Regions from separate parts of the Pseudoalteromonas sp. NZS71 genome, predicted to be linked through region 2. Evidence: predicted binding sites of a transcription regulator. Region 2 holds the regulator's gene; the other holds the start of a gene.
What was found. Region 2 encodes NrdR, which represses ribonucleotide reductase genes. Its sites were predicted from a motif close to AAACACNANATNTNGTGTTT; they were not measured.

Region 1 (11,140 bases), on a different contig from region 2:
ACAAGCGGAGCAACGGCACGATTCATATCGCGCTCGTCACGAGCTTGAATGTCCTGTAATAGACCACTTAGTGTAACATCAAGACCGCGCGTATTCAACTCAACAAAGCGTCTACGAGCACGCTCTTCTGCACTTGCTGTTAAATATATTTTTAACGGCGCATCTTGAAAAACCACAGTGCCCATATCACGGCCATCGGCAATTAAGCCGTTTTCAGTGCGAAATGCACGCTGGCGACGTAATAACGCTTCACGAACGCGAGGTAATGCTGCAACTTTTGATGCTGCAGCGCCTACTTCTTCATTACGAATAGTAGTAGTTACATCTTCGCCTTCTAAAATAACTTTTCCTGCATTAGTTTGGCTATCTACCAAAAACTGCACATCTAAATTTGCAGCAAGAGGGACAAGCCCTTCTTCATTGTCTAATGCAATTTGGTGATGAAGTGCAGCTAAAGATAAAACGCGATAAATCGCACCGCTATCTAATACATCCCACCCTAACTTGTCGGCTAACAAGCGACAAACAGTTCCTTTACCTGAACCACTTGGGCCATCAACGGTGATCACGGGCATTAATAACGCCTGCATTTAAAACCTCCTGCAATGCACACCTAAATAAACCGCGACATTATACGTCAGTTATTAAAATATATCTGCTATTAGTGTGTAACTTTTGTAATTACTTCTAATTAGCTTATTCACTGACTGACGCTAAAACATTGAAAAATGTAGGAAATGTTTTATAGGTACACTTTGGATCATTAATCGTTATTGGCTTTCCACCAACGGCAACCATTGCAAAACACATGGCTATACGGTGATCGTCGTAAGTGTCTATTGCTACATCGTTGAAGTGTTTAGGCGGTGTAATTTCTATAAAGTCATGCCCTTCTACCACTTCTGCACCTACTTTTCTAAGCTCAGTTGCCATCGCATATAAACGGTCTGTTTCTTTTACTCGCCAGTTATAAATGTTACGAATGGCAGTTGGGCCTTTAGCGAAAAGAGCAACAGTTGCAAGGGTCATAGCAGCATCAGGAATTGCATTAGCGTCAATATCTACGCCTTTTAATTCGCCTTTGCGAACAACTAAACGCTCATCATACCAATCGATTTTCGCGCCTACTTGCTCCATTACTTTAGCAAAGCCTATATCACCTTGAACTGATTTAGCACCCACGCCTTTAATTTCAATCTCGCCGCCAGCAATTGCAGCCGCAGCAACAAAGTAAGAAGCAGAAGATGCATCGCCTTCAACCATAATTCGTTCGAGTGATTGATACTGTTGACCACCTTTAACTTTAAAAGTTGCATAATCACTGTGTTCAACATTAACACCAAAACGTGCCATTACATCAAGCGTAATATCAATATAAGGTTTAGATACTAAAGTACCTTTAATAGTTATCGTTGTATCACCGCTAAATAATGGCGCTGCCATTAATAGAGCCGTTAAAAATTGACTTGAAATACTACCGTCAATTTCAACCTCACCACCTTTTATTTGACCACCTACAATTTTAAGTGGTGGATAGTCTTTGTGTTTTGTATAGGTAACATCACCACCAAGCGCTTGTAGAGCATCAACCAAGTGACCTATCGGACGCTCTTCCATACGTGGCTCGCCAATTAGCTCATACTCACCAGCAACGGCAGCAAGTACAGCCGTTAAAGGTCTGTAAGCAGTACCTGCATTACCTAAAAACAAGGGCTCAGTAGGTGTATTAAACACACCACCAACTCCCTCTACGGTCGCTACAGTGTGTTCATCATTTAAAGTTACATTTACACCTAATAACTTTAAAGCACCCAGCATATGGCGTATATCGTCACTATCAAGTAAGTTTTCTACAACGGTGGTACCGTTTGCCAGTGCTGCTAATAATAAAATTCTGTTCGATAGACTCTTTGAACCTGGTAGGGTTACCGTGCCATTTACTTTAGAAATAGGTTCTAAACGGAGCTGCTCCATTAGCTGTGCTCCTTTGCAAATGCAGCCATAAAATCTACAAGTGCTTGAACACCTTCAAGAGGCATAGCGTTATAAATACTTGCGCGCATACCGCCCACAATTCTGTGACCTTCAAGTGCAAGTAAACCGGCCTCGTTTGATTGAGCAACAAATTTGCTATTTAAGCTTTCATCGTTTAACCAAAATGGAACATTCATGCGTGAGCGGCAATGTTTAGCGACTATATTTGAATAAAAATCTGAGTTATCGATAAAATCATACAGTAAATTTGCTTTAGCAATATTTTGTGCTTCCATGGCTTTTACCCCACCATTGCTTTCAAGCCATTCAAATACTTCAGCCGCTAAATACCAAGCAAAGGTAGGTGGGGTATTAAACATACTGCCCTGCTTTGCTTCAAGTGCGTAATCTAAAATACCGGGCTTTGGCAAACCTTCGCGCTCAAGTAATGTTTTACGAACAATAACAATTGATATGCCCGATGGACCGATATTTTTTTGCGCACCAGCGTAAATCAAATCAAATTTATTAACGTCTATCTCACGCGATAAAATAGTTGAAGACATATCAGCAATAATCGGAGCTGTTGGGTGGCTTGGTACATCAAAAATCTCTAAGCCATCGACAGTTTCATTAGGGCAATAGTGGATGTACGCAGCGTCTTCTGGTAATTCCCAGTCAGCAACGTCTTTAATTGAAAACTCACCATCAGCATCATTACGGACATCCGTAAAAGACGTTTGAGTAAACTTATTCGCTTCATCTCTGGCGCTTTTCGACCATACGCCATTCTCGCAATAAAACGCTGTTTTGCCTTCTTGGTGTAAGTTTAATGGCACAGCACTAAACTGGCCACGACCACCACCATGCATAAACAGCACTTCAAATTCATCACTAATATTCATTAGGCGACGAAGGCTAGCTTCACATTTAGCTGTAAGCGCTAAAAACTCTTTACTACGATGGCTAATCTCCATCACAGACACACCTAGGTCTTGCCAATCTAGAAACTCTTTTTGCGCTTTTTTCATAACCGCTTGCGGAAGCATAGCTGGCCCCGCACAAAAATTATATTTACTCATTACCTTTGCCTCATTCCAGTAATTTAACTACTAAGCATGAACATTTAATACCAATCCGCTAAACCTTTAAAATTTAATGAATAATACCAATCCGCAATAATACTTAATCATTTTGCGGGGCTAAACGTGTCGCTACTTGCGTTAAAAAATTCTCATTTAGAACAACTAAATAGCGAATTTTTTGCCTAGCTATCAACACGTTTTTCCACCCTCAAAATAGATCTCTTAATTAAGCGAATTGGTATGAGTATAATTTCACACCCTATTAATTTTTTTCAACAACATTAAAAAAAGCGGCCAAGGCCGCTTTTTCAATATCAATTATTCTGAAGGAGGATTATCATCCGCTACTTCATCAATAACCGTATCTACTGTTTCAACGTCTTCAATATCAATTAAGTCACTTTCTGTAACTTCAATCTCTTCTATACGTTGTAAACCAACTACTTGCTCTCCGTCAATAGTTCTGATCAAAATAACACCTTGTGTGTTACGTCCAACCGTTGAAACTTCATTAACGCGAGTTCGTACTAAGGTACCACGATTCGAAATAATCATTATTTCATCGTTGTCATCAACTTGCACAGCACCAACAACAGCGCCGTTACGTTCACTCACCTTAATTGATACAACACCTTGTGTTGCACGACTCTTAGATGGGTAATCTTCAAGTTGTGTACGCTTACCGTAACCATTTTCAGTTACCGTTAGAATAGCACCGTCAGTTTTTGGTACAATTAACGATACTACGCGTTGCTCGTCTGGCATTTTAATACCACGAACACCTGTAGCAGTACGACCCATTGGGCGAACACCTTTGAAGCGAATCTCAGGGTTACCTTCTTCGTCTAATACTGGGTTACCGTTTTCATCAACAACTGTTGTTTCTTCAGCTTCTTTGAACCGTACAACTTTACCTGCATCAGTGAACAACATAATTTCGTTGCTACCATCGGTAATATCAACACCAATCAAGCTATCGCCATCATTTAAGTTAACAGCAATAATACCGCTTGCACGTTGACGACTGTAAGCCGTTAATGGTGTTTTCTTAACTGTACCGAATGCAGTTGCCATAAAGATATATTTATCTTCTGCGTACTCGCGTACTGGCAATATAGCAGTAATACGTTCATCAGCTTCAAGTGGTAACAAGTTAACAATTGGCTTACCGCGCGCTGCACGACTTGCTAGTGGTAACTGATACACTTTAAGCCAATATAAACGACCGGCCGTAGAGAAACATAAAATAGTATCGTGTGTATTTGCAACTAACAGACGTTCAATGAAATCTTCATCTTTCATCTTCGTTGCTGACTTACCTTTACCACCACGACGCTGTGCTTCGTAATCAGACAATGCCTGATACTTCACATACCCTTCGTGAGAAAGCGTTACAACAACGTTTTCTTCGGTAATTAAGTCTTCAAGGCTGATATCGTGAGCCGCTGCATTGATCTCAGTACGACGTTCGTCGCCATACTGCGCTTTAATTTCAACTAGTTCGTCACGAATAACTTCCATTAAACGCTCAGGTGTTGCCAAAATATAAAGTAGCTCAGCAATTAACTCTAATAACGCTTGATATTCAGTTAAGATTTTTTCGTGTTCAAGACCAGTAAGCTTGTGTAAACGCAAATCTAGAATTGCTTGAGCTTGTTGCTCAGAAATATAGTATTGACCGTCGCGAATACCTAAATCATCAGCAAGCCAATCTGGACGGGCTACATTATCTTCGCCTGCTTTTTCAAGCATACCTTGTACATGACCTAATTCCCACGGACGTGCAGTTAAAGCAATTTTAGCTTCAGCAGGTGTAGGTGATTTACGAATAAGCTCGATAATTGGGTCAATGTTTGCAAGCGCAATTGCTAAACCTTCAAGCGTATGAGCACGGTCACGCGCTTTGCGTAAATCAAACACGGTACGGCGAGTTACTACTTCACGGCGGTGAATAATAAACTCTTCAAGCATTTCTTTTAGATTAAAACACTTAGGTTGGTTGTTAATTAATGCAACCATATTCATACCAAACACAGTTTGTAACTGAGTTTGTGAATACAAGTTATTTAAAATAACTTCGCCTACATCACCACGTTTAATTTCAATAACGATACGCATACCGTCTTTATCTGATTCATCACGTAGTGCACTAATACCTTCAATTTTCTTATCTTTAACAAGCTCAGCAATTTTTTCAATTAAACGGGCTTTATTAACTTGATAAGGAATTTCGTGAACGATGATTGTTTCACGGCCTGTTTTTTCATCGGTTTCGACGTCGGCGCGTGCACGCATGTACACTTTACCACGGCCAGTTAAATAGGCTTGTTCAATGCCTTTTTTACCGTTGATAATTGCAGCCGTAGGGAAATCAGGACCAGGGATATAATCCATTAACTCTAAAATAGTTAAATCAGGATTTTGAATAAGTGCCAAACAACCGTTCACAACTTCAGTTAAGTTATGTGGTGGTATATTTGTAGCCATACCTACTGCAATACCCGACGAACCATTCACTAATAAATTAGGGACTTTCGTAGGTAACACGTCAGGGATGAACTCAGTGCCATCGTAGTTAGGAACGAAATCAACCGTTTCTTTTTCAAGATCGGCTAATAACTCATGCGACATTTTTGCCATACGTACTTCTGTATAACGCATTGCCGCTGCTGAATCACCATCAACCGAACCGAAGTTACCTTGGCCATCTACAAGCATATAACGTAGTGAGAATGGCTGAGCCATACGAACTATCGTGTCATAAACTGCACTGTCGCCGTGTGGATGGTATTTACCGATTACGTCACCGACCACACGGGCCGATTTTTTGTAAGGCTTGTTCCAGTCATTACTAAGCTCGTTCATTGCAAACAAAACGCGGCGATGAACAGGTTTTAAGCCGTCACGTACGTCTGGTAATGCACGTCCTACTATTACGCTCATTGCGTAATCTAAGTAGGAGTTTTTTAACTCGTCTTCAATATTGACTGGCAGAATTTCATTGGCGAGATCAGTCATTTGATATCACATTCCTTCAGTATCAGCTCTCAACAACCCGGTATTGGGTATTAAGAGTATTGTTATTATTTCTAACAGCCATGCTATCACAATTAATTTTAATTTACAGGCGCAAAACTTTGCGATTTATCAATTTAGCCCTATATAATGGCCTCAGATTGACGAGGAAGTATTTTATGACCGAACATCAAAATGTAGATCACGCAGAAATAGCAAAATTTGAAGCCATCGCTGAGCGTTGGTGGGACCTAGACGGAGAATTCAAACCTCTTCACGAAATTAACCCGTTACGTTTAGACTTTATAGCAAACAAAACGCAAGGCTTATTCGATAAAGAAACACTCGACGTTGGCTGTGGCGGCGGTATTTTAAGCCAAAGCATGGCGCGTATGGGTGCAAAAGTAACTGGCATCGATATGGGCCAAGAACCTTTAACTGTTGCTAAGTTGCACAGTTTAGAAACTGGCGTAAATGTAGATTATATAAAAGTGCCTGCAGAAGAGTTTGCAACACAGTACCCTGAGCGCTTTGATGTAATAACGTGTATGGAAATGCTTGAGCACGTTCCCGACCCAGCATCTATCATTCATGCTGTAGCTGCACTTGCCAAACCAGGCGCGGACGTGTTTTTTTCAACCCTGAACAAAACACCTAAAGCATATTTATACGCGATTGTTGGCGCTGAAAAACTCTTAAAAATGGTGCCTGAAGGTACACACGACCATAAAAAGTTTATAAAGCCTGCACAACTTATTGCATGGGCAGAGCAAGCCGGTTTAAAAGTTCGTGCAAGCACAGGGCTTTCTTATAACCCACTATCAAAGCAATATACGCTCAATAGTGACGTTAGCGTAAATTACATACTTTATTTTGAGAAGTTAGCTTAATGGCTAACTCTCAAGCCCCCCTACCCCTTATTGAGTACGATGCATTTTTATTTGATTTAGACGGCACCCTACTCGACACCGCTGATGATTTAGGTGCCGCTTTAAACGCAGTTCTTATTAGCAATAAAATAGAACCTGTTAGTAGTGATATATACCGTCCTGCGGCATCTAACGGCGCAGGCGCATTATTAGAGGCTGGTTTTAAAGAATTATGGGCTAAACAACCCCAAAGCGAGCTTATAAAGCAATTAGTTGACGAGTACGCCACAAACATAGCAAATCACACACGTTGCTTCAGCGGAGTTGAATCGTTACTTATCGCCCTTGATCAGAAAAAGATCAAATGGGGGATCATGACTAATAAACCAGGGTTTTTAACCGATCCTTTAGTGGCAGCTATTCCCGCATTAAAAAATGTCAGTGTAGTAATAAGTGGCGACACATTAGCTGAAGCTAAGCCATCACCTTTACCACTGCTACATTGTGCAAAGCTTATGCAGGTAGAACCAAGCCGTTGTTTATACATTGGTGATGCACAGCGTGACATACAAGCAGGCAAAGCGGCAGGTATGCATACCGCAACGGCACTTTGGGGTTACATCCCAAGTATTGATGAAGCCAACAGCTGGAATGCTGATTTTAACTGGCAAAGCCCAATTGATGGTTTTAACCATATATAGTGCTATTTTAATTATCAAACACTATATGCTGTGGTTTTGTTAGCTTTCACACAAAGCTTGCTGATAAAAAAAGCAGTCAGAATTTATTTTTAAAATGCGTAAATTTAGCAGATCACTAATTGATTTTTGCATATTTCAACTTAATTGATTGTTCGAAGGTGAGTCTCTACTAACACAAATGCGTTATCCTAAAGTTATCCACAAACAGGGGCAATTATGTCCCTTGCAAAACAACTCAGACCACATTAAAGTTTTATTAACACTTTGATGGAATTGATATTTCAACTAGGTGGAGGGGCTAACATCATACCCAAGGTTTGAATATGATGTTAGCAAAGACACTTGCTAAAATTTTAGGAAAGCGCCCAAGTGTGGAAGTTTGAGCGTAACTGATTCTTATATTGTCGGCAAGTGACTAACTCAGATTTAGGATAACTAAAGTTGAAACTCAATATTTCTATAGAAATTTCAGAGAGTGTAATAATGATTGTTTTTAAAATTATTACACTGGGTAGTTTGCTCGTAGTATAAATTTAAATGGGCTAATTTTTAGCCCATTTTTATATCTTACATTCCAGTATAACTATATCTGAAAAACTTACCTTGCCTCAATCTTATATATTACAACCATATACCCTGTACAAAAATTCGATTCAACCATATATAGTGCTATGTTAATTAATAAACACTATATATTGTGATTGAGTCAATTTTCACGCAAAGCCTGATGATAAAAAAAGCAGTCAAAATTTATTTTTAAAATACGCAAATTTAGTAGATCATTAGTTGATTTTTGCATATTTCATCTTAAATGATTGTTCGAAGGTGAGTGTCTACTAACACAAAGGCTATATCTCCTCATTATCAGATAATAGACACAATTCTACCTCTTGCAAAACAACTCAGACCACACTATCTTGTGATCATTAAATTGAACAGCACCAGATATTGTGGCCAAATGTTATTCAATTAAATTCTCCAATTTAATTAAATTTATACAAAACGAGTATCTACCTTGCTTCGGCGAGGCATAAACATTGGTCAAAATACATAATTCCCAAGGAATACAGGCAAATCTATGAACCAACAGTTATCTGTAAGCAAACGTGATGGGCGCAAAGAGCCTCTTGATCTGGATAAGATCCATCGCGTTATTGAATGGGCCGCCGAAGGTTTAAGCAACGTTTCGGTTTCGCAAGTTGAATTAAAATCGCACATTCAGTTTTACGACGGTATTCGTACTAAAGACATTCACGAAACCATCATTAAAGCAGCAGCGGATCAGATTTCAAAAGAATCGCCTGATTATCAATACTTAGCTGCACGTTTAGCTGTATTCCATTTACGTAAAAAAGCGTACGGTCAATTTGAGCCACCACGTTTATTTGACCACGTAACAAAAATGGTTGGCGATAAACGCTACGATGCTCACTTATTAGTAGATTACACAGAACAAGAATTAGACGAGCTTGATGCATATCTTGATCATTCTCGCGATCTTAACTTTAGCTACGCGGCTGTAAAACAGCTTGAAGGTAAGTATCTCGTTCAAAACCGTGTATCGGGTGAAATCTACGAAAGTGCACAGTTTTTATATATTTTAGTAGCAGCGAGCTTATTCTCTGACTACCCACGTGAAACACGCGTTTCTTACATTAAGCGCTTTTACGACGCAGTATCGTTATTTAAAATATCTCTACCAACGCCAATTATGTCGGGTGTACGTACACCTACTCGCCAGTTTAGCTCGTGTGTATTAATTGAATGTGGCGACAGCCTTGATTCAATCAATGCAACGTCGTCAGCTATTGTTAAATATGTTTCACAGCGTGCAGGTATTGGTATTAACGCTGGTCGTATTCGTGCGCTAGGTAGCCATATTCGTAACGGCGAAGCGTACCACACAGGTTGTATTCCTTTTTATAAGCACTTTCAAACAGCTGTTAAAAGTTGTTCGCAAGGTGGTGTACGTGGCGGCGCTGCAACATTATTCTACCCGCTTTGGCATTTAGAAGTAGAAAACCTACTTGTACTTAAAAATAACCGTGGTGTAGACGACAACCGTGTTCGTCACCTAGATTACGGCGTACAGTTTAATAAACTAATGTACTCTCGTTTAATTAAAGACGACTACATTACGTTATTTAGCCCATCAGATGTGCCAGGCCTTTACGATGCATTTTTTGAAGATCAAGCTGAGTTTGACGCGCTTTACGTAAAATACGAACAAGACGAATCGATTCGTAAAAAACGCATTAAAGCGATTGAGCTTTTCTCTATGTTTGCGCAAGAGCGTGCAAGTACAGGTCGTATTTATTTACAAAATGTGGATCACTGTAATACACACAGCCCGTTCATTGCTAAAGTTGCGCCTATTCGCCAATCTAACTTATGTTTAGAAATTGCATTGCCAACTAAGCCACTTAATAACGTAAATGACGAAGAAGGCGAAATTGCCCTTTGTACACTGTCTGCGTTTAACTTAGGTGCAATAGAATCACTTGATGAGCTCGAAGAGCTAGCTGAACTTGCAGTACGCGCACTTGATAACTTACTTGATTTCCAAGACTACCCAGTACCGGCTGCTAAAAATGCAACTATGGGTCGTCGAACGTTAGGTATAGGCGTGATTAACTACGCATACTACCTAGCTAAAAACGGTAAACGTTATTCAGATGGCAGCGCAAATGCATTAACACATAAAACCTTTGAAGCGATTCAATACTACTTGATGAAAGCATCAAACGAGCTTGCTAAAGAGCGTGGCGCCTGTCCTAAGTTTAACGAAACAACGTATTCACAAGGCATTATGCCAACAGATACGTACAAACGTGATTTAGATAAAATTTGTGATGAGCCACTTCATCTTGATTGGGATACACTACGTGCAAATATTAAAGAGCACGGTATGCGTAACTCAACACTAAGTGCGTTAATGCCATCAGAAACATCGTCGCAAATCTCTAATGCAACAAATGGTATTGAACCACCACGTGGACATATTAGCGTTAAAGCAAGTAAAGACGGTATTTTAAAGCAAGTTGTTCCTGAGTATGAGCGTTTAAAAGATCAATACGAGCTACTGTGGGACATTCCATCAAACGATGGTTACTTGCAGCTTGTTGGTATAATGCAAAAATTTGTAGACCAAACAATTTCTGCAAATACAAATTATGATCCAAACAAGTTCGAAGGCGGTAAAGTACCTATGCAAGTCTTATTAAAAGACTTACTAAGCGCGTACAAACTAGGTGTTAAAACCTTGTACTACCACAATACTCGTGATGGTGCCTCAGATATGCAAGAAGATACTCCAGAAGTGGAAGATGATGATTGTGAAGGCGGCGCGTGTAAAATATAACTGCTGATTTTTATTTTAAGCGGGCATTTAGCCCGCTTTTTCTGATAGTTTTTTGAGTGATAAACATGTCTTATACTACTTTTAGCCGAAACCATAATAACCAAATGCAAGAGCCAATGTTTTTTGGCCAAACTG
Region 2 (11,140 bases):
TTATTGCAAATACCGGGTTATCGCGAAGCGCTCGACCAGGGACGGTATAGAGTGTCTTGTTTTCAAAAACAAATAAGCCGCGCCCTGTGGCTATATATAATCGTTCACCATCGAATTGTAGATCGTGTACTGACGCGTATCCATATTTACTACTTGGAACTAAATTAATAAAACTTTTATCTAAATCGAAATAACCAATGCCGCTTTTGTTAGCAACCCACAGTTTTCCATCTGGAGCTTGGCTAATAGCCATAACAGACTCGGTCATATCTGAAACTGCTGAATGCCTTTCTACCCGCCCTTCATGGGCAAGCCATAAGCCTTCACTAAAACTTGCTAACCAAACGTTATTTTTATCATCTCTAAAAATATCAGCAAACCATATGCTTTGATCAAGTTGGCTTGGCTCTACCCATTGCCACTCACCGGTTTTATCTCTAAATAATAAACGTCCATAAGTCGAAACCCATAAGCCACCATCGGTATCACTCATAAACTTATATACGGCTGAGTTATTTGCATTAGGTAAAGGAAAAGGTCTTAGTTCGTCATCTAAATCTAAAAAGTATGCACCTAGCTCAGAGGCTATATACAAATTACCGTTTAAGAATGATAAATCGTGCACTATGGTTTGCGCTAAGCGCTCTGGTAACGATATTTTAGCGGTAAGCTCTAAACGTAGTTTAGAGAAATCTGATGAGTTTTTAGTAAGGCGTAATAAATGACGATCATTAACCAGCCAAATACCTTCAGGAGAGAGTGCCATTTGGCTAACAGAGCCAACAATTTGGGTAATTACGGTAGCATTAACAATAGGTAGGGGGCCATTTACTTGAGTGCGTAAATCAACTTGCCCTCTATCTACATAGTATAAACCATTAGCCGCAATCCATATGCTGCCTTTAGAGTCCTCAAGAATATCTCTTACTGGACCTTTAATATTAAACTCTTGTGCTGCAAATGTGGCAGGATTAATAACTACCAAGCCACTTTTAGTACCTACCCACAATAAGCCACTAGAATCGACTAAAAGTTTATTAATACCATTACTAGGCAAGAACGGGCTATTTTGCGTGTTGTAGTTTGTAAATGTTGTGCCATCAAAACGGCTTAAGCCAAACTGAGTACCAAGCCACATATAGCCTTGCTGGTCTTGTACTACGCTTTTAAGTGATTGCGAAGGTAGACCATCTTTTATATTCCATTGCTTAACTACGTAATCACTAATTGAAGCCCAACTTGGTGTCGCGCACAACATCAGTACACAAACCAGTAAAAATCGCATCATATTGCTGCCACCTAGTTAAACAAATCAAATATAAAAAATTAAAAGGGTAGTAAACCCACTTTTATTAGCGCCTGTAAGCATATAAGCGAAAAAACGCCCGCAAGTATATCATCGGCCATAATACCTAAACCACCATGTACTCGTTTGTCTAGCATACGGATTGGGCCAGGTTTTGCTATATCAAAAAAGCGAAATAACAAAAAACCAACGAGTAATGTTTGCCAGCTAAGTGCTGCACCAATCATTGTAATGTAATAACCTGCCACTTCATCCCATACAATAGCAGGATGGTCGTGCACGCCTAAATCATCAGCCGTTTTACCACAGGCCCATATACCAAATATACTGATCACTACGGCAAACACAATTTGCAACCATAGCGGATAATACATAGTCATAAAAATGAATGGCAGTGCAGCAAAAGTGCCAAATGTACCAGGTGCTTTAGGGGCTAACCCAGTACCAAAACCCAAACCAAAAAACTGATGTGGGCGCTTTAAATTAAACTTTCGGTTTTTGTTCAAACCAGCTCCTTTGCAAAATGCTCAAAACCTTGCTGCTTAAAATCAAACTTCTCACCGTTGTGTAAAAGTTCAATTTGACCATCGCCACTTTTAATTTGGCCTATGCATGTTGCATCTACACCATATTGACGCAGTTTTATATCTAGCATACTTTTATTGCTATCAGGTACAGTAAAAATTAATTCGTAATCATCACCGTAACTTAGAATAAATGGCAACTGCTGATTAAAATCAAGGCTTGCTTGCATTGCATCTGAAGTCGGAATACTTTCAATATTCACAACTGCATTTACTTGCGACATATCAAGTATATGACTTAAATCAGCGATTAAACCATCTGATACATCAATAGCCGATGATGCAAGGCCTCGCAATACCTGCCCAGCAGCAACACGCGGTGTTGGAAAGTCAAAGCGCTTATTTAAGTACTTTAAATGCTCTGGCTCAATACTTATACCTTGTTTGCGAGACTCAATTGCAAGTCCAGCGTCACCTAGCGGACCTGTAACATAAATCCAATCACCCACTTTCGCACCACTACGGCGAAGTGCAGTACCTTCTGGTACAGTCCCTTTTGCACAAATAGTGATAGTTAATGGACCTTGCGTAGTATCGCCACCTATAATTTGCACATTAAAGTATTCTGCAATTTCATGCATGCCTTCAGTAAACTCTTCAATCCACTGTGGGTCAATACTTGGCAAGGTTAACGCAACTGAAACCCATGTTGGCTCAGCGCCCATTGCCGCTAAGTCACTTAAATTAACAGCAAGCGCTCTGTGACCTAATGCACGAGGGGAAATATCATCAAAAAAGTGTACGCCAGCAACAAGAGTATCTGTTGTAACGGCAAGTTGGCAGTTTTTTGGAACGGTTACTAAAGCGCAATCATCCCCTATACCTAGGTTTACATCACGACGGGTGATCCCGCGACCTTTAAAGTAGCGGTTAATTAATTCAAATTCCTTCATACACAAAAAAGCCGGCCTATGCCGGCTCCCCTCTTTAACGGTTTACTTACTTGCGTAAATGCTTAACAGCTTTATCAAGTACACCGTTTACAAATTTATGGCTGTCTTCAGCGCCAAATATTTTGGCCAGCTCAATACCTTCGTTGATAGCAACTTTATAAGGTACATCTTCACGGAACTTAAGCTCATAGCTGCTTAAACGTAAAATTGCGCGCTCAACCATATCTAAGTCATTAAACGGACGTGTTAAATGTGGTGATACAGCTTCGTCTAGTTGCTTATAATTTACAGCAACACCCGTCGCTAAATCTTTAAAGTATTCAACATCAATTTTAGTAACGTCTGTTTCGATCAACATTTGTTGTTCGATATCGGCAATTAAATTGCCACTTATTTGCCAAGAATAAACGGCTTGGAGTGCTAAGATACGTGCTTTACGTCTTGCTGCTGGTTTCACAAAAATTCCTTAAACTTAAATTTTATCTAACACATTAACCATTTCAAGCGCGCCTAAAGCAGCTTCGCCGCCTTTATTGCCCATTTTGGTGCCAGCACGCTCAATTGCTTGTTCAATGCTTTCTGTGGTTAATACGCCAAATGCAACCGGGATATCATACTCAAGTGATACTTGCGCAAGACCTTTGTTTGATTCGCCAGCAACTAGGTCAAAGTGTGGTGTACCACCTCTGATCACTACGCCTAATGCGATGATTGCATCATACTCTTTTTTTGCCGCAACGCGTTTAGCCGCTAAAGGTAATTCTACCGCGCCTGGTACATAAATAACGGTAATGTCGTCATCAGATACGCCACCAGTGCGTTTTAGCTCATCAACAGCACCTGCAAGGAGGCTGCTACCGATAAAGTCATTAAAACGAGAAATGACAATGGCAAACTTTTTGCCAGGAGCGTACTTACTACCTTCAATAATTTTCATTTGATAACCCTAAAAATAAGTTCAAGCGGTTGCGATTGCGCAAAAATTGCTGCGCATCATACCATAAAAATAAAATAATAGCCTAGTTTAAGCGTGATGCTTATTGTGGCTCAACATAATCAACAACTTCTAAATGAAAGCCCGAAAGTGCATGGTACTTTTTAGGGCGACTCATTAATCGCATTTGTTTAATTCCAAGATCTGCAAGTATTTGCGAGCCTACGCCAACAGTACGAGATGTACCTTTGAATTTACGAGGCGTAACGCTTTCGCCAGCATCAGCTGCTGCGAATGCTTTTACAGTTGCCTCTAATTCTTCAGTGCTTTCTTGCTTACCTAAAATAACTAAAGCACCTTCATTTTTAGCGATATAAGCCATTGCTTCTGAAAGGCCCCAACTACGGTCAGCACTTCTATCTGAAAGTAGGATATCGTTAAAGGTACTTTGCAAATGTACACGTACATTTGTCGGTTCTTGCTCTTTTATATCGCCTTTAAGCAATACGTAATGTAATTGGCCGTCAATTGTGTCTTTGTAAGTAACTAAATCAAATTCACCGTGAATAGTTGGTAACTTACATTTTGCAACTTGCTCAATTGTTGTTTCATTTAAGTTACGGTATTCGATTAAATCAGCAATAGTACCAATTTTAATATCATGCTCTTTCGCAAAAACTTCTAAATCAGGGCGACGCGCCATGGTGCCATCGGCATTAAGTATTTCAACAATAACAGATGATGCTTCAAGCCCAGCTAAACGCGCTAAATCACAGCCAGCTTCAGTATGTCCTGCGCGAGTTAATACGCCGCCAGGTTGTGCCATAATTGGAAAAATATGACCAGGCTGCACGATATCACTTGGTACTGCGCCTTTAGCTATAGCCGCTTGCACTGTACGCGCTCTATCTGCTGCTGAAATACCTGTAGTAACACCCTTTGATGCTTCTATCGACATTGTAAAGTTAGTCGAAAATGCAGCACCATTATTTTTAACCATTAAAGGTAAATCAAGTTGTTCACAACGCTCTTGCGTCATAGTTAAACAAATTAAACCACGGCCATGAGTCGCCATAAAATTAATAGCTTGTGCACTAATATGCTCTGCGGCAATAATTAAATCGCCTTCATTCTCTCTATCTTCATCATCCATTAAAATAACCATTTTACCGGCTTTAATATCGTCGATGATTTCTTGTGCGCTGTGTAAATTCATAAATTTGCTCGTATAAGTTATCAGTTTCGTTATTTAATAAAACCCGCTTTAGCGAGTAAGCTCATCGAAATATCAGAGCCCGTTGGTTGCTCTGCACCTTTTATAAGGCGCTCTAAATAACGTGCAATTTGATCGACTTCTAAATTAACTTGAGTGCCTACTTTAAAGTGAGCAATTGTGGTTTGCTCACTCGTATGTGGGACTATTGTTAATTTGAATTTATTACCTTCTACAGCGTTTACTGTAAGGCTTATACCATCAATACATACCGAACCTTTGTACGGGATGTATTTCATTAAATTTTCTTCGGTTGTAAGCCAATATTCTGTTGCTCGAGCGTTTGCTGTAATGCTTGTAATAGTTGCTATGCCATCAACATGGCCAGATACTAAATGACCGCCTAAACGCGAAACAGGTTGCATGGCTTTTTCAAGATTCACCGTTTGCCCTAAAGCATAGTGAGCAAAAACGGTTAAACCAATCGTCTCGTTAGATAAATCAGCACTAAAACCGTCAATATGTTTATCAACTACGGTTAAGCAAACGCCATTGGTTGCAATGCTGTCGCCTAGCTTTACGTCTTCCATATCAAGGTCAGCACTTTGGATACGAATGGCTAAGTCGCCTTGTTTTTTTTGTAATAAAGCAATTTTGCCTGTGGCTTCTATTATCCCAGTAAACATAGCGCTACTCTTTTTATTAAGTGATTTTAATGAGTTTTTAACGCGGTGATACGTAAATCGTCACCAATGCGCGCACATTCATTAAATGTTAAATCAACGGTGTTTTGCATACTCGTCAATTCAGGAAAATTAACTAAACTTTTTGCATCATGGCCCATTAATTTAGGCGCCAAATAAAAAACAAACTCGTCAACTAAATCAAGCTCTGTCATTTTACCAGCAAGTGTTGCTCCGCTCTCAAGCCAAACATTATTAAACTGCAGTTGCCCAAGCTTTTCTAAAACAGCCTGTAAATCAACTTTGCCGTTACTTTCACTTACTTCAATATGCTTTACAAAATGCGGCCATTGCAGTGATTTATCAACCTTAGTCGTAAATATTATTACATCACTTTGGATTTTAAATAAAGCAAGGTTGGGCGTTAAACGATTCTGTGAATCAATTATAACACGCACGGGCTGGCGAAGCGGTAAATCGGTAGGTAGCGTGCAAGGCAACTCGCTTAGCCGCACATTAAGTTTAGCATCGTCTACTAACACGGTATCGGCACCGGTTAAAATAGCGCAGCTTTGCGCTCGGTATAATTGTACGTCTTGGCGAGCAGCGGGACTTGTGATCCACTTACTTTGCCCATTTTTAAGCGCTGTTTTACCATCTATGCTTGCTGCCATTTTACAGGTCACATAAGGTAAGCCTTGTTCCATTCGCTTAAAAAAGCCAACGTTAAGTGCGCGAGCTTGTGATTCAAGTAATCCATAAGCAACTTCAATACCGGCATCGCTCAGTATTTTAAGGCCTTTGCCTGCAACTTGTGGGTTTGTATCAACCATAGCGGCAATTACTTTTACAACGCCCGCCTTTTTTAAGCCTTCAGCACACGGTGGCGTACGCCCATAATGACTACACGGTTCAAGCGTTACATAAGCCGTTGCACCTTGTGCATTATTGCCAGCTATTGCCAGTGCATTTACTTCAGCATGGCCTTGACCTGCTAATTGATGAAAACCCTCACCAATTATTTGATTATTTTTAACTAATACACAGCCAACATTAGGATTAGGCGTGGTAGTAAACCGGCCTTTTTTGGCAAGCTCTATGGCGCGTGCCATATACATTTCGTCATGTTCGGTAAAAGGAACTTGGTTAAGCATTTATTATACCAATTGCGTTAAATAAGTGGTCTATTATAGCGCTAAGAAAATAGCGCAATAACAAGGCGAAAATTATGACATGTAGTTGTTCTATATGAATAATTTTTAACGCAGTGAGTGCGCTATTTAATGCGATAGAATGATCATGTTTTTAATAAAATTGGTATTACTCCCCTAAGCGGGCAATTTCTTCGCCAAATTCGCGTATATCTTCAAACGAGCGATAAACAGAGGCAAATCTTACGTACGCTACTTTATCGAGTTTTTTGAGGGCTTCCATAATGCATTCACCCACCAAATGGCTTGAAATTTCTCGCTCACCCGTTGCGCGTAGTTGCGATTTTATTATATTCACCACTTCGTCTACTTGCTCTGTGCTCACTGGGCGTTTTTCGAGTGCGCGATTTAAGCCATTTAATAATTTATCTTCGTTAAATGGTTCGCGGCTGCCGTCTTGTTTAATAACACGAGGCATAACCAGTTCAGCGCCTTCAAATGTAGTAAAGCGCTCGTGGCAGTCGTTACACTCACGACGCCTGCGAACTTGATGGCCTCCGCCAACAAGGCGTGAGTCAATAACTTTAGTATCTTTTGCGGTACAAAATGGACAATGCATAGCTCGGTACTTCCGTTTTAAAACAAAAAAGACCGCTATTTAGCGGTCTTTTATCTTAGCAAAAAAATAGGGCCTGTTGTGCTCTAAATTACTGCTGCTTATGCAATTAAGCGTAAACAGGTAGTTTTGCACAAATTGCTTTTACTTTTTCTTTAACTTGCGCCTGTACAGATTCATCAGTGATGTTATCTAGTACGTCACAAATCCAGCCAGCAAGCTCTTTTGATTCTTCTTCTTTGAAACCACGACGAGTGATTGCAGGAGAACCAATACGCAAACCAGATGTTACAAATGGTGAGCGTGGATCGTTCGGTACTGAGTTTTTATTAACTGTGATGTTAGCGTTGCCTAGGGCTGCGTCTGCATCTTTACCAGTGATATCTTTATCGATTAAATCAAGTAAAAATAAGTGGTTTTCAGTTTTGTCAGAAACGATTTTGTAGCCGCGCTCTTGCATTACAGCAACCATTGCTTTTGCGTTTTTAACAACTTGTGTTTGGTATACTTTAAACTCTGGTTGAAGTGCTTCTTTAAATGCCACTGCTTTTGCTGCAATAACATGACATAAAGGACCGCCTTGGCCACCAGGGAAAACAGCGCTGTTAAGCTTTTTGTAGATTGCTTCGTCGCCACATGCAGAAATAATCAAACCACCACGAGGGCCTGCAAGTGTTTTATGCGTAGTTGTAGTTACAACGTGTGCATGAGGAACAGGGCTTGGGTAAACGCCTGCCGCAATTAAACCCGCAACGTGAGCCATGTCAACAAACAGATAAGCACCGATTTTGTCAGCAATTTCACGGAATTTAGCCCAATCAACAATACCAGAGTACGCTGAGAAACCACCAATAATCATTTTTGGCTTGTGCTCAAGTGCTAGTGCTTCAACTTGTGCGTAATCAATTTCGCCCGTTGCTTCATCTAGTCCGTATTGGATTGCATTGTAAAGCTTACCAGAGAAGCTTACGTGAGAACCGTGAGTTAAGTGACCACCATGAGCTAAGCTCATACCTAATACAGTATCGCCAGCGTCTAATAATGCTAGAAAAACAGCAGCATTAGCTTGCGAACCAGCATGTGGCTGCACGTTAGCGTAGTCAGAACCAAATAATTCGTTAGCACGGTCAATTGCTAATTGCTCAACAACATCTACATGCTCACAACCGCCATAATAACGTTTGCCTGGGTAACCTTCTGCGTATTTGTTTGTAAGCTGTGAACCCTGCGCTTCTAGTACGCGTGGGCTACAGTAGTTTTCTGAAGCGATTAGTTCGATATGCTCTTCTTGGCGAGCAGTTTCTTTGGTTATCGCGTCAAATAACTCTGGATCAAAATCCGAAATATTCATGCTACGTTCTAACATTGGGGTCTCCTAGGGCAACGTGTATGGTGTTTTTTAGAGGCTTTATTGTACGCTTTAAACGACTCTTTGCCTACGCTCTTAAGTTGAGGATATTTAAACAGGGATTGAAACTATTTCACAGCTCTTTTAAGATGATATTTTTTTATAAAGCCATAATAATTTTAAATGAATTATATTTAATTAGTAAATATAACTAAGTGTATTCATCCGTATAAAGTTATAAAAAAAGCGGCTCAAGCCGCTTTTCCTTTTAATTTAACTTAGCCTAATTTAGCGAGCATTTCGGTACGTAACTCGTCGTAATCGGCGTTCATATCGCTTGCTAGGCATGGTTTTGCTAGTGCATCAGCAAGTGGTTTTGGCATACCTAATTCAATATTTAGAATACCCTCTACGCTTTCTTTAAACTTAGCAGGATGAGCTGTCGCTAAAAAGATACCCGCTGTACCAGGTGCACGATTTTCAACAAGACCTTGGTAAGCAATAGCAGTATGAGGCTCTGCAACATAGCCCGTTTGTTGAATTTTTTTCATCACGGCTTGCGTGTCTTGCTCGTTTACGCTTGTTGAATAAAAATTATCGTAGCTAAACCAGTTATTATCTAACATTGTTTGTACACGCGGCCAATTGTTTGGCTTACTTACATCCATCGCATTTGAAAGCGACTCAAGCGTTGCGTTTGGCGTCCAGTTTTTATCAAGCATAAAGCGCGGCACAGTATCATTTTGATTTGTTGTTGCGCTTAATTTACCTACAGGTAAACCAATAACCGCACCAATCATTGCGGCGCACACATTACCAAAGTTACCACTAGGTACTGATATATGTGCTGTTGCGCGTTTTTCTTTTGGTAGCAGTGCAATCGCTTCAAAGTAGTAACAAACCTGAGCAACTAAACGGCTAATATTAATTGAATTAGCTGAGTTAAGCCCAAGTGTTGATTTAACTTCTTCATCTAAAAAGGCATTTTTAACTAGCTCTTGGCAATCATCAAAGCTGCCCTCGACTGCATAACAATGAATATTGTTACCTAGCGTAGTAAATAGCTTTTGCTGAGCAAGTGAAATTTTGCCTTTAGGGTATAAAATAACAACATCGATATTTGGTTTATTGTAAAAAGCATGCGCAACGGCTGCACCGGTATCGCCCGATGTTGCTGTTAAAATAGTTACTTTCTCGTCTTTATTAAACTGCGTTAAACACTCTGCCATAAAGCGACCACCAAAGTCTTTAAACGCAAGTGTAGGACCATGAAACAGCTCTAAACAGTATGTGTTCTCTTCAACTTCCACCAGCTTAACTGGAAAGTTAAATGCATTTTTAACCATTTGTGCCACGGTATCGCTTGGTAGCTCATCACCAATTAGGTGCGATAATATTTTGCCGCTGCGCGTAACAAAGTCCATATCAAGCAATGCATCAACATCGGACAGTGGCGGCAGTGATTCTGGGAAAAATACACCTTGGTTACGACCCAAACCTGTTTTTACGGCTTCAACGAACGACACTTTTTGTGAGCTATCTTTTAAATTATGTAATTGCATGACTAACTATCCTATAAAACTGTTAATTGACGCGTGCCGTCGTTATCTAATTTACAAATGTGGCAAAAGCCTTGCTCGTTAATGTAATTGGTTTCTAACCACTGCGCGCATTGCTGTGCAGCTTCAAGTGTTTTACACACACTAAATAAGGTTGGTCCTGCGCCCGAAATACTGACTATTTCAGCGCCCAGTGCTGGCAAGCTTGCTTTGGCTTCACTAAAACCTTTTATAAGCGGTGCGCGGTAAGGTTCTGCTATTTCATCTTTCATTATGCTTAGCGCATCGTCAAAACGGCTAGTTAACAGTAAGCTACTAAATGCCGACAAACGCTGAGCAAACTCAACACTTGCATGCATGCTCAACTCTTTTGGTAAAACAGAACGCGCTTTTGCGGTATTTAGCGAAAAACCAGGAAATGCAGCAACGTAATACCAGTTTTCATCAACCGGCAGTGCAATCGATTTATCAGGAATTAAATCACCTGTTAGCTGCAAACCACCTAAATAACATGGCGTAATGTTGTCGTAATGACGACCGCCGCTTACCACAGCTTCAAAGTCAGCCATAAGCTCAATTAGCTCAACCTGGCTTAAATTAGTCTGTGCAAACTTATCAAGAGCAGCAAAGGTAGCCACTACCGAACACGCACTAGAGCCAAGCCCTGAGCCAATTGGTAAGTTCTTTTTAAGCTCGAGCTTTACGCTTGGCATATTAGGCGCAACATGCGCTCTAAAATGCACTAAGCACTGGTACGCTAAATTTTCATTAGCATCACTGGGTAACTTGTGAGCGTACTCGCCTGTGCAAATAAACTCATCGCTTGGTGCTGCGCTTACAACGGCTACATCAC

Region 1: nrdA (class 1a ribonucleoside-diphosphate reductase subunit alpha) is a predicted target of NrdR. The motif match lies at 8,581-8,600, and genes of this name have one in related genera.

What each region holds. Positions count from the first base shown of each region.
Region 1 is NZ_JADYWS010000006.1:111,561-122,700, reverse strand. Features, by position in the region: gene cmk ((d)CMP kinase) at 1-590, opposite strand, end outside; gene aroA (3-phosphoshikimate 1-carboxyvinyltransferase) at 697-1,974, opposite strand; gene serC (3-phosphoserine/phosphohydroxythreonine transaminase) at 1,974-3,056, opposite strand; gene gyrA (DNA topoisomerase (ATP-hydrolyzing) subunit A) at 3,378-6,077, opposite strand; gene ubiG (bifunctional 2-polyprenyl-6-hydroxyphenol methylase/3-demethylubiquinol 3-O-methyltransferase UbiG) at 6,254-6,964, shown strand; gene I6E85_RS05770 (HAD family hydrolase) at 6,964-7,644, shown strand; gene nrdA (class 1a ribonucleoside-diphosphate reductase subunit alpha) at 8,723-11,005, shown strand; gene nrdB (class Ia ribonucleoside-diphosphate reductase subunit beta) at 11,071-11,140, shown strand, end outside.
Region 2 is NZ_JADYWS010000011.1:14,538-25,677, forward strand. Features, by position in the region: gene I6E85_RS08975 (ligand-binding sensor domain-containing diguanylate cyclase) at 1-1,288, opposite strand, end outside; gene I6E85_RS08980 (phosphatidylglycerophosphatase A) at 1,327-1,812, opposite strand; gene thiL (thiamine-phosphate kinase) at 1,809-2,783, opposite strand; gene nusB (transcription antitermination factor NusB) at 2,830-3,240, opposite strand; gene ribE (6,7-dimethyl-8-ribityllumazine synthase) at 3,256-3,720, opposite strand; gene ribBA (bifunctional 3,4-dihydroxy-2-butanone-4-phosphate synthase/GTP cyclohydrolase II) at 3,821-4,933, opposite strand; gene I6E85_RS09005 (riboflavin synthase) at 4,963-5,616, opposite strand; gene ribD (bifunctional diaminohydroxyphosphoribosylaminopyrimidine deaminase/5-amino-6-(5-phosphoribosylamino)uracil reductase RibD) at 5,643-6,767, opposite strand; gene nrdR (transcriptional regulator NrdR) at 6,934-7,383, opposite strand; gene glyA (serine hydroxymethyltransferase) at 7,490-8,746, opposite strand; gene thrC (threonine synthase) at 9,007-10,290, opposite strand; gene thrB (homoserine kinase) at 10,302-11,140, opposite strand, start outside.